Regions from separate parts of the Colwellia sp. MEBiC06753 genome, predicted to be linked through region 1. Evidence: riboswitches for the same ligand, from Rfam matches in the RefSeq annotation. Region 1 holds a riboswitch; each other region holds the start of a gene.
The links. Region 1 has a riboswitch for cyclic di-GMP ahead of ACOB82_RS13180 (DUF3718 domain-containing protein). Riboswitches for the same ligand answer to the same signal wherever they lie in the genome.
Positions count from the first base shown of each region.

Region 1 (4,748 bases):
CAGTTTAGGAAAAAAAATGGCGATAAACGCTTTTAATGACAAATAACCGGTGAAACTGAAAGAATTGTTAGATTTGGCTGCTGGTAACACCGTGAGATCTTAGTTGCAGAACGCATTGAAATTTCGTCAGCGCGTCATTTTTTTCACAAATACCACCACGAATAGCGCAATGGTGAAGCTGCCGGTAAAGGCTTCAAAAGCGGCAATGGCACGCGATATGCCTATTGGGGTAAAATCGCCATAGCCTAATGTGGTAAAGGTTACTACTGAATAATAAAGGCAGGAAAAAAATAAACTCATGTTATCAAGCAGGCTAGCGCTGGCTTTGAACATTTGGACTTCACCACGATAATTTAACCCTGTTATGGCATAAAGCAGGGCGCATAAGATGATCATGGCAATGGATATGCCAATAATACGCAGTGGCGCTTCACCATAACCACAAAATAAATCAACAACCTTAGAGTTAAAACGCTTAACGCTGTATTTGGGTTGTTGCATACGGCGCATGGTTAGCTCTTTTTGAATTAACCATCCAGAAAGCGTAAATATGCCTTCATGCTCGGCATGTTTTCTCAAATCGCGGTAAACTTCTTCGGCTTGTTCATAGTAATCAATAGCTTGCGCTTTATGGTGCGCTTTTTCCGCTTTATTTGCGCGATGCTCTTGTAATACTTTACGACCAACTTTGATATTTTCTATTTTACTCTCTGACCAACGCACACCTAGAAGATTCGTTTCAATCAAACTGGCACAATTTAGGTTAGCTAAGCGCAGGTCGGCTTTCATTAAGCTGCCATGATTTAGCTTTATATTAAAAAGGTGCGCACCTTCAAGGTTAGCTTTATAAAAATCAGCGTAAGTAAAGTCGTATCCTTGCTTTTGATGGTGATTAACTAAATTAATATTTGCTAAGTTGGCATACTTTAAAGAAATGCCACGCAACAGCCCGCCGGATTGAGCATAAGCTTCTAGCTTTTTTTTGACATCATCACCGGATTTATCGATTTCTTGATCATGCCAATAACATAAGCCATTACCAATATCGGGCTCTTGGCAATGACAACCAGTGAAATCAGTGTATTGACATAATTTAGTCGTTTCATTCATGCTTTTAGTATAGTGTGGCAAACCTAAATTGCTAAAGGAGCAAATTGATCAATGTCGTTAATAGTGAAAGCTGTTGATTATCAGAATCAGCAACAAATGAATGAGTTATTGGAATTACTTGATGGCTATGCCAAAGATCCAATGGGAGGTGGAGAGCCACTAAACGAAGAAGTAAGGAACAAATTAGCGAGTGAAATGGCTGCTCGTGGCTTTGTTTTTAGTTTTATCGCTTATTTGGACGATGTACCTGTGGGGCTAGCGAACTGTATTGAAAGTTTTTCTACGTTTGCGGCAAAGCCTGTGATCAATATACATGATATGGCGGTCGTTAACGGCTATCGTGGTAAAGGTATCAGTCAGGCATTGTTGGCTGCAGTTGAAAACCATGCTAAAAAAGTTGGCGCCGCGAAAATCACGTTGGAAGTGTTAACGGGTAACACAGTAGCGATGAATGCTTATAAAAAGTTTGGTTTTAACGGCTATGAATTAGACCCAGCAATGGGTAAAGCCGAATTTTGGGAAAAGAAATGCCGTTAATCTACCGGCTTTAAATTACCGTTAATTACCTTTACTTAATTAACGGTAATGGAACAACCTAAAGGCACTAGATTGCAGTGCTAGGTTGAGGACTAGGTTAGTTGGACGCGCTGAATTTAAAAGCATTTAAAAACTTGTTCTAAAAATTAATTGCTCGGCGTTTACCTGTTGGCTTTTTAGTTTCTTGCTTTTTATTTTCTTGTTTATTCTTGGGCTGTTTTTTGGTTCTTTGACCGTGTTTAGACTTTCCTAGATTTTGCTGATTTTTACTGCTTCCTTGGTATTGATCGTTTACATTACTAGGTGATTTTTCTTTTATTTCTTGAGGTTCTAGGGGCGTTTTTATTGGGTTATGACTTTGATTGTCAGCATCTGTTGTAACTTCAAGCTGCTCAACAAATTGAACCTCGATAATGTAATCACCAAATTGAATGTAATCACCATCGTATACTTTTTTACGTTTTTGAAACTCCACTTCGTTATTTAATAAGACATAACCTTCGCTAATGGCAACTTTTGCTTCGCCACCACCAGAAACTAAGTCAGCAATTTTTAATAATTTATAAAGCTCGATGGGTTGTTGATCTATTTCTATTAACAAGACATTAGGCATGATTTGGATAATTCGAACAAAAAACTAATAAATTAGTAAAATATTATCATGAATTGTTTAAATCTGCATCGCTAATAAATACGCGGCTTAGCGCGTTTTTTAATCAATTTTAACGATGGGGATTTTATCAAAAATGTAATGTAAATGAAAAAAAGTGTTGTGTAACAATGTGTAATCTGTATAATTCGCCGCGCAAGAAACGGCAAGGTATCTGAAAGGGTATTACGCAAAGCTACCGGTCTAAGACTCGACTTAAAAAGTAAGGGTTATGACAGCGGAGCTACCTAATGCAGCAGGGACCTTTTGCGCGTTTCAAAAATTTAACTTAATTTATTGAATTGTTGTAAAGGATATATCTAAATGAAAAAATTACTTCTTGTTCCTGTTGTTGCATTATTAACTTCTGTTTCTGTAGCTCCTACTGCTAACGCTTCAGATATTGCACAAAGCTTATGTGAATATGTTGCAGCTGATAACAAAAAGCGTTTACGCTCTTTCCTAAAAAGCAATGATTTAAAAATCCGCTCTGTATTTGATTTAGTTCAATGTAATGGCCAAAACTTATTAGAGTTCGCATCAACAAATAACGCTGTAGATACTGGTTCATTAATGATCAGCAAATTACCTAAATCAACAGTTAAAGGTATGTTAGCGTCAATCACTTCAGTAGAGCTTGCAAAAGAAGCTAATGCTCGTGTAAACGGCTAGTAAAAAGAAATTCCATAAAAAGCGAGCCTAGTGCTCGCTTTTTTTATGCCGAAAATTTTATTATTTAAAATAAGAGCTGTTTTTATAACTCTGCCGCTTTAAGTAATCCTTACTAATGTAGTGAATATAGCACCCGAAAACGCTAGTAGCAGTTATTTCTAGGGGGGGTAGTCATACAGTAAAAATATTGGAATTAGTCGAAAATTTAAGTGTTAGTAAAAACAGAACTTTTAGAGAAGTTTGGATAAAGAGTGGTGGGCGATACTGGGCTTAAACCATTTAAATGGCACGGGTTGTAAAAAGTAGAAGGTGCTTGCTTGCACTGACAGCGCTTTATTCATCGTCCACATTGCAGCGTTTGTGAAGCAGATTAATGCTTTGCCTTAGGTCGTCCTCGAAGTCTTTTAGTCGAGGGGCTTCAAGAAAAATTAGGAGATTCCAGCTTAAGAGACCACTGGAATGACGAATATCGAGCCTATAATTCACTGCATTTAAACGCAAGAGTAAATATCACTTAGAAAGATAATCTAGAATGAGTAGTGGTGGACGATACTGGGCTTGAACCAGTGACTTAGTAAGGGTTGTAAAGAGTAGAAGGTGCTAGCCTGCACTGACAGCGCTTTATTCATCGCCCACGTTGCGGCGTTTGTGAAGCAGATTAATGCTTTGCCTTAGGTCGTCCTCGAAGTCTTTTAGTCGAGGATCTTCAAGAAAGATTAGGATATTCCAGCTTAAGAAACTGCTGGAATGACGAATATCGAGCCTATAACTCACCGCAGTTAAACTGCAATAGTAAATATCATTTAGAAAGACAAAATAGAATAAATAGTGGTGGACAATACTGGGCTTAAACCAGTGACTTGCCGCGGGTGGTAAAGAGTAGAAGGTGCTCGCACCTTAATAATTAGTGCAAATGAAATATAGAACAAATAGTGGTGGACGATACTGGGCTTGAACCAGTGACTTGGTGCGGGGTGTAAAGAGTAGAAGGTGCTTGCACCGTAATTAAAGCTGCATTAAAAAATATCACTTGGAAAAAACAATGAAACAAATAGTGGTGGACGATACTGGGCTTGAACCAGTGACCCCCGCCTTGTAAGGGCGGTGCTCTCCCAACTGAGCTAATCGTCCATATCTGGAAAGATAATGGCCGATTAAATGCGTGGTGGACGATACTGGGCTTGAACCAGTGACCCCCGCCTTGTAAGGGCGGTGCTCTCCCAACTGAGCTAATCGTCCATATCATTTAATCAACAGAGTGCTCTAGGTTAGCCATGTTTTCACACTTTGTACATTTGTTTATGCAAACATAAAGTGGTGGACGATACTGGGCTTGAACCAGTGACCCCCGCCTTGTAAGGGCGGTGCTCTCCCAACTGAGCTAATCGTCCAATTTTATGGTAACTAAGAGATGTGTAATCACTTCTAAAAACAGAAGTGGTGGACGATACTGGGCTTGAACCAGTGACCCCCGCCTTGTAAGGGCGGTGCTCTCCCAACTGAGCTAATCGTCCGTCTCTGTGGGGGCGTATTATAGGGAGAAGTAAAAAGCTGTCAACACAAATCACGCGATTTTTAGAAAATTTTAAAGATTTTAATTTAAGTGCAGAAATTTTAGACATCGTGATTATTTTCTAAGCTTTTCTTGGATATATCTCATATTAGTCACAGACAAAAGTGTATTAAAAAATGATTGCCTGATAAAATAGCCGGCAATTTTTTACAGTAATTTAGATTCGACCAAGTAATGGTCGAATGTTTGAAAATTTGGTGAGCTAAA
Region 1 is NZ_JBQMTM010000016.1:54,437-59,184, reverse strand. Features, by position in the region: gene ACOB82_RS13195 (ion channel) at 127-1,110, opposite strand; gene ACOB82_RS13190 (GNAT family N-acetyltransferase) at 1,162-1,647, shown strand; gene ACOB82_RS13185 (RNA-binding S4 domain-containing protein) at 1,787-2,260, opposite strand; cyclic di-GMP riboswitch class I at 2,452-2,548, shown strand; gene ACOB82_RS13180 (DUF3718 domain-containing protein) at 2,621-2,968, shown strand; tRNA gene ACOB82_RS13175 (tRNA-OTHER) at 3,509-3,602, opposite strand; tRNA gene ACOB82_RS13170 (tRNA-Val) at 4,024-4,099, opposite strand; tRNA gene ACOB82_RS13165 (tRNA-Val) at 4,132-4,207, opposite strand; tRNA gene ACOB82_RS13160 (tRNA-Val) at 4,284-4,359, opposite strand; tRNA gene ACOB82_RS13155 (tRNA-Val) at 4,407-4,482, opposite strand.

Region 2 (4,748 bases), on a different contig from region 1:
TTCTTCCAAGGTGAGCATACCGATATGAGCCCTGATGCGATGGATCGAATTGAATTTGCTCATGCTATCCTGTTAACGCCAAACTCTTTTGCAACAGGTCGCTCTATATCTGCATTGGATTTACCCGCTAGGCGGGTCAATGTCATCGCATTAAAACGCAATAATGTCGAGTTAGAAGAGCCTGATGAAAATATGATTCTGATGGCTGACGATACTTTGATTGTGCGTGGAAAACCGCGCAGAGTTGAGCGTACAGAACGCTTTTTACATGAAGGCAGCTAAATAACCTCAGCTTCACGTAAGCCATGCGTTTCTAGCGGCTATTTTTACTGCCTTCTACGTTACTTTGTAGCGAAATAGCCGGCTATTCCTGCTCCCAAAAGCCTTAAATTCAGATAAAAATATCAAGCTAGAAATATAAACTATGACTAAGTTATTGTTTTATTTTATCTTGCACTATTTCTTATGCAAACCAGAGGTTAAATAAATAAAAATTCTTTTATCTGTTGCTCTTTTTCAAGCGCATCTTCAATGCCAATGGAAATAAGCTTTTTGCAGTAGTGCTTATCAAACAATAAGTAACTAAACAAACTGGACTCTGGATCATTTTTTATCCCTAGTGTTCTAAATAGCATTCGAACACCTATCGGCAGACAATGGTAATACTCTGTAGCTATGGTATTAAAATCTTCACTTGGGTTAACCATTAAACTGTCGATATGTTTTAATCCGTCATGCTGTAATCGATCTTTCTCGCTAATTAACGACAGCGTGTTATTAATTCGGTGCATTCGCTCTAAATCACTTTGCAAAGTATCGGCAAATACCGAGTCCAGCATATGACCGGCGATAGTCGAAATGGTTGGCGGGTGAGGGTTATTTTCCATCGCATATATTTCTGCTTTTGGCTGCTCAACCCCGATAACAAAAATTCGCTCTGCCCCTAAATGAATAGGTGGGCTAAGGGGAGATAATTGATGGATAGAGCCGTCACCATAATGTTGCTTTCTTATTTTCACGGAAGGAAAAACCAAAGGGATAGCTGATGAGGCTAATAAATGATCACTACTAATCTGGCATGGCTCGCCAATACGCTTAGCGCGGATCCAAGGCTTGATATGGCTGGCCGATTGAAAAAACGTAATTGAATCGCCAGAGCTATAGTTTGATGCGGTTACTGATAATGAAGACAAATAATTATTGAGAATGTTGACATCTATTCTTCTAAAATCAATGACTTCATCTAACAAACGCCTAAGAGGGGCATTATTTAACAAACTACGCGCTGTTTTATTGGCATAATCGGCTTGAAAGCTTGCCAAGAAACCAGAAAAAAGGTTACCAAACACCTGTGGCGTGCTGCTTTGATAAATTTTATTGCAGCTTAGATTTTTCCATAGAGATTCCAGTTTTCTAACGCCCAGGTGATAACATGATGCGTAGCAGGCAAGGGCTGTAGCATTTAATGCGCCGGCTGATGTTCCTGATAATATCGGGAAAGGAATACCGTGATTGCGCGGGATAAATTTTGCAATACCAGCAAGCACGCCAACTTGATACGCTGCACGAGCACCGCCACCAGTTAACAGTAATGCATTTTTGCTGCCTTTATAGGTTTTTTTAGTTGTCATTCAGCTGGTTTAAAACGAATTTAGTACAATTAAATTGTAATGTATCTTAAGGTTAACAACCACTTTATCCTTAAAAATCAAGTAATAAAAAAGCCAGCGTGAGCTGGCTTTTTATAAGCGACATAAGAATTATTAACCAGTAAACAATTATAAACTAACGTCTACCAGAAAATAATTAGCTGCTGACGCGAGCGTTAGCAGCGTCAGCTAAAGGTTGCGACCCTGTTTGAAGTGAAGCTAAATTTGCAGAAACAACACTTTTAGATAATTTTTTAATCATCAATTCGCCAGTTTCTACAGAATTTTGTGCAGCTGCGAACTCCAACAAGTTTTTACCATTACATTGAATACTGTCAAAAATACCGCGTATTTTTAATTTGTTCGACTTTAAAAATGAACGCATGCGTTTTTTGTCATCAGCGGCAACGTACTCACATACACTTTGTGCAATGTTGTTAGCGTGTGCCTGAGGTACTGTGACTACAGACGTTAAAGTTAAAGCTGTGATGGTAGAAGCTAGTAATAATTTTTTCATTTTAATAACCTTAAATCAAAATTCGTTTTAGTTAAAAAAAGAAAAAACCACTGGAACGTACCCTTTTAACGAGGTAACTCCGCTGTCATAGGCAACAATATTATTGCCCTTAGACCGGTGGCTTTGCGTAACACGCTTTCACGTGCTTTGCCTTTTCTTTGTCACCTTTAGTATTACCAATAATTGTTACAAATTGCAACATAAATGGTAACAAATGTAGCCAATTTGTTGGGGTTCCGCGTTAGTTTATTGATATTTTGTTAAAAATAAAAAAGGAAGCATTCGCTTCCCTTTTTAAATAATTGACTAAATATACTGAGGATAACGAGTTAACTCTGGTTTAAAATTGCATTTCAGGTACGTGAGCTGGCACGACTAGCTCACCAGCGGTTAGCTTAACAATTTCTTCAACAGAGACGCCTGGCGCGCGCTCTAGTAGGTGAAACTTACCGTCTTTTATTTCAATAAATGCCAGATCGGTTAATACCTTCTTAATACAGCCTTTGCCTGTTAAAGGTAGGGTGCAGCTATCAAGTAATTTCGATTCACCGTGTTTAGAGGCATGGGTCATAGTAACAATAATATTGTCAGCCCCCGCTACTAAGTCCATTGCACCACCCATGCCTTTGATTAATTTACCCGGAATCATGTATGAAGCAATGTTACCGTATACATCTACTTCAAAAGCACCTAGTACAGTTAAGTCGACATGACCGCCACGTATCATGGCAAATGATTCAGCTGAATCAAAAATTGATGCGCCTTTAATTGCTGTAACAGTTTGCTTGCCTGCATTGATCATATCAGCATCAATGGTTTCTTCCGTTGGGAATTGCCCCATACCTAATAAACCGTTTTCAGATTGCAGCATTACTTCCATACCTTCTGGTACATAGTTTGCCACTAGAGTTGGAATACCTATGCCTAAGTTGACGTAGTAACCGTCTTGTAATTCTTGCGCAACGCGCATAGCAATTTGTTCTCGAGATAACGCCATGATTTGCTCCTTGTTGCGCAGTTAGCTATTTTCTGTGGTACGAACGGTGCGTTGTTCAATACGTTTTTCGAAAGTCCCTTGAATTAGACGATCTACGTATATGCCCGGTGTGTGAATTTGATCTGGATCTAATTCACCTGGTTCAACAATTTCTTCTACTTCGACTACAGTAATTTTGCCGGCAGTTGCCGCCATAGGGTTGAAGTTTCTAGCAGTTTTTCTAAAAACTAAGTTACCGTAGCGATCCGCTTTCCACGCTTTAACAATGGCAAAGTCACCTTTAATTGACTCTTCTAAAATGTACATACGACCATCAAATTCACGTTCTTCTTTGCCTTCGGCAACAGGTGTACCGTAACCTGTTGCTGTGAAAAATGCCGGAATACCAGCTCCGCCAGCTCGCATTTTTTCTGCTAAAGTGCCTTGAGGTGTTAACTCTACTTCTAATTCACCAGACATCATTTGACGCTCAAACTCGGCGTTTTCACCTACGTATGAAGCAATGATTTTTTTGATTTGGCGATCTGGTAGTAAAACACCTAAACCAAAATCATCAACACCACAGTTATTTGATACCAGCGTTAAGCCTGTTGTGCCTTTACGTTTAATTTCCGCAATTAAATTTTCTGGAATACCACATAACCCAAAACCGCCAGCAATCACGGTCATATTATCTTCTAGACCGGCTAGGGCCTCTTCGTAACTTGAAACGACTTTGTCGAATCCTGCCATTTTTGACTCCTCACAAAGCGCATTCGCGCTGTCAAAACTATTATTCTTGTTGTGCTCGGTAGGCGGTGGATACTTTAGATATCGGGCTTCGAGCTAATTTGTCACTAATAAACCAGCCAGCATTGAGCAATTTATTAAAGTCGATGCCAGTTTCAATGCCTAAACCATTGAGTAAATAAACCACATCTTCTGTCGCGACATTACCTGATGCGCCCTTAGCATAAGGGCAGCCACCTAAACCGGCAATGGCACTGTCGACAACCTTAATTCCCATTGTTAACGCAACGTAAATATTGGTTAACGCCTGACCGTAAGTATCATGAAAGTGAACCGCTAATTTTTCAACCGGTACTTTAGTACTAACTGCAGTTAACATTGCTTGTACTTTTTGAGCTGTACCTACGCCAATAGTATCGCCAAGTGATACTTCGTAGCACCCCATTTGATAAAGCTTTTCAGCAACTTGGGCGACTTTTTCTGGCGCAATATCGCCTTCGTATGGACAGCCAACCACGCAAGAAACGTAACCACGAACTTTTATATTGTGTTGCTTAGCTGCTGCCATAATCGGTGTAAATCTATCGATACTTTCTTCAATCGAACAATTAATGTTTTTTTGACTAAAGCTTTCTGACGCGGCACCAAAAATCGCTACCTCATCAACTCCAGCGGCAAGTGCTGCTTCAAAGCCCTGCATATTAGGCGTTAAAGCGGCATATGTTACGTTTGGCGATTTAGCAATGCCTTTAAAGACATCCGTCGAAGTCGCCATTTGAGGTACCCACTTGGGTGAAACAAAACTACCGCTTTCGATATAGCTTACGCCTGCGTCAGTCAGTTGATCAATCAGCGC
Region 2 is NZ_JBQMTM010000001.1:401,419-406,166, forward strand. Features, by position in the region: gene ACOB82_RS01815 (cation:proton antiporter domain-containing protein) at 1-282, shown strand, start outside; gene ACOB82_RS01820 (patatin-like phospholipase family protein) at 480-1,631, opposite strand; gene ACOB82_RS01825 (DUF3718 domain-containing protein) at 1,807-2,166, opposite strand; cyclic di-GMP riboswitch class I at 2,236-2,328, opposite strand; gene ACOB82_RS01830 (3-oxoacid CoA-transferase subunit B) at 2,507-3,163, opposite strand; gene ACOB82_RS01835 (CoA transferase subunit A) at 3,185-3,895, opposite strand; gene ACOB82_RS01840 (hydroxymethylglutaryl-CoA lyase) at 3,936-4,748, opposite strand, start outside.
Region 2: another riboswitch for cyclic di-GMP. It lies ahead of ACOB82_RS01825 (DUF3718 domain-containing protein); the one in region 1 lies ahead of ACOB82_RS13180 (DUF3718 domain-containing protein).

Region 3 (4,748 bases), on a different contig from region 1:
TATATGCAAACACAAATAAAACATTTATACTAAGCTGATGAATTGGGACGATTTACGCATATTTTTAGAGGTTTCACGCGCTGAGCGATTATCTGTGGCCGCTCGTCGTTTGGGACTTGATCCGTCAACGGTGTCTCGTCGCTTGCATCAACTTGAAAGTCAGTTATCGGCACACCTTTTTGAGCGCACCACTAGCGGCCATGTCTTAACTGACGATGGTAAGCAGCTGGTAAAGTCTGCCACTAAAATTGAACAAGAAGCCCACTTTGCTTTTGATTTAATTACTCAACAAAATATTGGCAATACCGGTGTCGTTAGAATTGGTGTTACCGAAGCGTTTGGCAACCACTTTATCGCACCGCATTTAATTGAGTTAAAAGTGGCTTTTCCAAAAATAGATATCGACTTATTGCAATTTACCCGAGATGTAAAAATCAGCCGCAATGAAGCTGATATTGCTATTGCCATTGAAAAGCCGAAAAGCACGTCGATGATCGTGACCAAATTGACCGACTATAAGCTACAACTTTATTGTGCTAGCGCTAAATTCGACGAATATAGTGCAACCAGTAGCAATGCCCTTTCACAACTGCCGTGGGTCACTTACGTTGATAATTTGCTATTTACCGAACAGCTTAGTTACCTGAACGAAATTAATACCGAAATCACGCCAAGTTTTCGCAGCACCAGCGTTATCAGCCAATATTCCGCGATAAAATCTGGGCTCGGCATTGGCATTTTGCCGTGTTTTCTCGCCGAAATGGATCAAGACTTAGTGAAACTGTTTCCTGAAGAGATAGCTATTACCCGAAGCTTCTGGTTAATAACGCACCCAGAATTAAAGCGTTTAAAGCGCGTTTCTACGGTTTGGGAGTATTTAAAAACATTAGCCGAAGAAAAACAGGCTATTTTAATGCCACCAGCCAAGTAACTTGAACCTGCAATAACTTAAACCAGCAGCAATTTAAGATAAGTTAACGATAAATAAAGGCACTAATACCATCAGGGTAGTTTTCGGTAATACGCGGGTCTTCAAAGCCAGCAAAGCCCAAACCTTGTAATAGCTGTTGAGACGCCAGATTGTCTTCACTAGTAATGGCTAAAACAGGTCTGATCTTTTGATAATGCGACAATACCGCTTGTGCCGCTTCTTTAGTATAACCTTGGCGATAATGCTGCGGCAGCAGTGCATAGCCTAAATCTGGCGATGGTAATTCATCACGCTTTAACAAGCCGCATAGCCCAATCTGTTCTCCACTAGGTAACACCATTGCCATTAAGCTAAAACCATAGGTCTCCTGCATTTTTGCTGGACCATTAGTAATGTAATCAAGTGCGTCTTGCTGAGTTCTAACCTGCTTATCGCCAATATTGTTAATAAAATCTGCTTGGTTTAGCAGATCAATAATAAATGGCCAATCATTTTGGATCAGCGGTCTGAGCGTCATACGTTTAGTGGTGATCATTTTACTTCCTTGTCGATAAAATGTTGGTACCTTGCTAGTGCATCTTGTCGCCCTTTATTTAGCTGACAGACACTTTTTTGATAATTAAAATTAAACAAATCAAACCAAAGAGACAAGTGCTTACCCGCCAATTTATCACCTGAAAATGCCAATATTTTTGCCGCCACCTGTGCCGTTGCCAGCTGATTTTCAACTTGAGCATCTCGTATATAATGCGCTTTTACTTGGTTACTTTCGTCACTAAAGCTAACAACGGGAAAGTTGACCAAATACGGACTTTTACGAAACATCTTCTTAGCTTCGCGCCAACTGCCATCAAGTAAAATAAACAGTGGGGTTTTATCGGTTATAAGCTCATCCGGAAGATTATTCTCAAAAACTTGTTGCGAAGGCGCTGCATATTGTTTGGGAAAAACCACTAATGGCAAATAATGCGGATCACTTAATAATGCTAATAAACCTGATGGCGGCTCGGTACGAGACCAAATAAAGGCGTAAGTACTAGGTACAATATCTGCAATTAACCGTGCGGTATTACTTGGCTTTAAGACCTCGGCATCATGCATCAATAAACAAAACGCCGAGTTAGCCATGCTACTTTGTTTTAGTGCGCAAATACAATTAGCCTTAGCCAACTGGCAAAACTCACAACGATTAACTTTTTTGCCTCGGGCATTAAAAGGCTTAGTGCTTAGCTGCTTGCGATGACGATAAAGTTGTTGAACAGCATTTAACATGGCAAATGGCACTTACTTGATATGATATAAAGTGAAGGTTGGCTAAGTTTACCACGAAAAAAAAGCACCTAACTCGGTGCTTTTCTAATTAATTCATTTCTTTATTGCAAATACGCTTTTTTATGGTCTTTATGACGCACTTCAATGAGATTAAATTCTGCTAATTCAGGTATTTCTCGTTGCATCGCACTTTCTAGCTGATCAATAGCCAGTACTGATAAACAAACCTCATCTGCTTTTGCTTCGATTGCTGATGCGCGCGTTTCCATTTGCTGCTCTATTTGGCTACCAAAGTTTTCCATACGAGTTTCAAATGCTTCCATGTCACCACCTGAAAACATCATTTCGCGACCAACAGCCATTAACAAACTGCCCATAGAGCTTTGTACTGCACGCTCTACCGTGTCTTCAATGCGTTGTTCAAAGTCTTCACCAAAGATATCTTCGCCAACAAAGCCGTCTTCATTGAACTCAATACCACGCTCAACAGAAAAGTGCTTATCTATTTCTGCACTCATTTTATTCAGTTCTTCCGTTAATTCGCGGCCAATATCATTATCTTCGCCAAGCAATTCATTAAACGCTAAGTTAACCCCTTCGGTTGCCAGCGAAATACCTTCAATAGCAATCGATTTTACTTGCGGAACAACTGCACGAATGCTCGTTGAATAATCATTAACCAATTTTTCTTGAGACGCGGACAACGAGACTTCTTCGCCATCAACGATTAACTGATGAGCACCGATAATTTGATATAACTGACGATCATCTTTGTAAAAGCTCAGTGTTTGACTATTAATTTTAACACCAGCATTTATATTAACGTCACAGGCGTCGGTATTAATGTCATGCGCCATTAGTGGAGTTGAAAGAAGTAATAAAGCACCTGCTGCAAATTTTGTCATTTTAATATCCTTAAATGTTGCTATTGCTAAAGATATATCAAAACAAGTGCCAATATATTTTACTATACAAATCATAAGGTTAAATTTAACCTACAAAATCAAGCTTATGATTTTAGCCAGAAGTTAGTAAAAAAAACAAACTATTCGTCAATTAACCAATTCAGCGCAGAGTCATAACAGTTAAAGTTTTTAACCGGCAGTGATTCATTTTCAGCAAATTGCTGAATTAATAGCTGTTTGTGGCCGCTATGTGAAACTATACGTGCAACTTTAAAGTTAGCAAGTTTGTTCATAATTGATTTGATCACTTGAACAATTTCAGACGAACCGTAATCTAATTGAAGCTCTGTGGCATCAATCATTAGCTTATTCAGCTTTTCGCCTTCTGCAACACTAAATAATTCATTGTAAAACGTTTTAATATCTATAGTTGAAGCCGTGCCAACTAGTTTTGCATATAGATATTCTGGGTGGAGATCCTTCTCAATTGATAATTGAGAACCACAGGTCATTGTTACCTCTTAATTAAAAAATACCGAGGATCAGCAATATAAAATGAAAATTCGTGCAGCTCAGCCATCATAGAATAATCGTTAGACCTGGAGCTTTGCGCGAGTGCTTTTTCAAGCACCTTGCCAATCGGTCGGCGATTTTGCCTAAATCAATTAATCTTTTCAACAAAAATAACGATTTATAACACGTCAGACCAGATATTTAACATTGAGGCTACAACTGTTACAAAAACTTAATCTGATGAAGGGTAATTTATGGTAATTTTACTAGAACGTGTTGAGCTAAATTTGCATTAACCGAGTTAACAATAATGACCGACAAAATAGCAAAAGTAACCAAGGCAAATGGCACAGGTATTCGACGTATTTTCAATGCCGCAGTTTGCTCATTTAAAGGATTTAAAGCAGCTTACAAGCATGAAGCAGCCTTTCGTCAAGAGTTACTATTATGTTTATTGCTAGCCCCTATTTCATTTTTCGTTGCCAAAAGCACAACTCAGCTAATGATCTTACTAATGACCTTAGCATTTATTCTGTTTGCTGAGATTATTAACTCTGCCATCGAGGCATTAGCAGACAAAATTACTACTGAACATGACGAACTAATTGGCAGAGCAAAAGATCTTGGCTCTGCCGGTGTATTTATCGCCTTTGGTTTAATGATATTTTGCTGGGGTTTGGCAATATATGAAAACTTTATTAACTAACCATTCGGTAATAAAGCGAGCTTTTGTATTAATCAATTGTTGCTAAATTCTTCATCCAGCGTTTTGACAGTGCCCTGTAGCCAAATAAACATAACTTTGCAACTTCTTCAGCATAAGCGGCTAATGCGACCCATAACAAGGGAAGCTGCCAAAAGGTAGCTGCGATATACACCAAGGGAATACTCACCAGCCACATACCAATGATGTCGGTAAACATACAAAATTTATTGTCGCCTCCCGCCCTCAGTATACCCAAGGCCAACGTCATATTACTCACTTTAAGCCAAGCTAAAAGCGCAATAAGAATGAATACTTGATGGGCTGTAGCCAATGTTTGTTCAGCCATATTCTGATAAGGGCTTAAAATAAACGACTCTAGTGCTAACATTAAGCCACCCAGCGCAAACGCCACCAACGGACA
Region 3 is NZ_JBQMTM010000021.1:62,081-66,828, forward strand. Features, by position in the region: gene ACOB82_RS15295 (LysR family transcriptional regulator) at 38-931, shown strand; gene ACOB82_RS15300 (GNAT family N-acetyltransferase) at 975-1,466, opposite strand; gene ACOB82_RS15305 (tRNA-uridine aminocarboxypropyltransferase) at 1,463-2,203, opposite strand; gene ACOB82_RS15310 (DUF2884 family protein) at 2,305-3,108, opposite strand; gene ACOB82_RS15315 (hypothetical protein) at 3,249-3,620, opposite strand; cyclic di-GMP riboswitch class I at 3,672-3,755, opposite strand; gene ACOB82_RS15320 (diacylglycerol kinase) at 3,932-4,327, shown strand; gene ACOB82_RS15325 (MATE family efflux transporter) at 4,356-4,748, opposite strand, start outside.
Region 3: another riboswitch for cyclic di-GMP. It lies ahead of ACOB82_RS15315 (hypothetical protein); the one in region 1 lies ahead of ACOB82_RS13180 (DUF3718 domain-containing protein).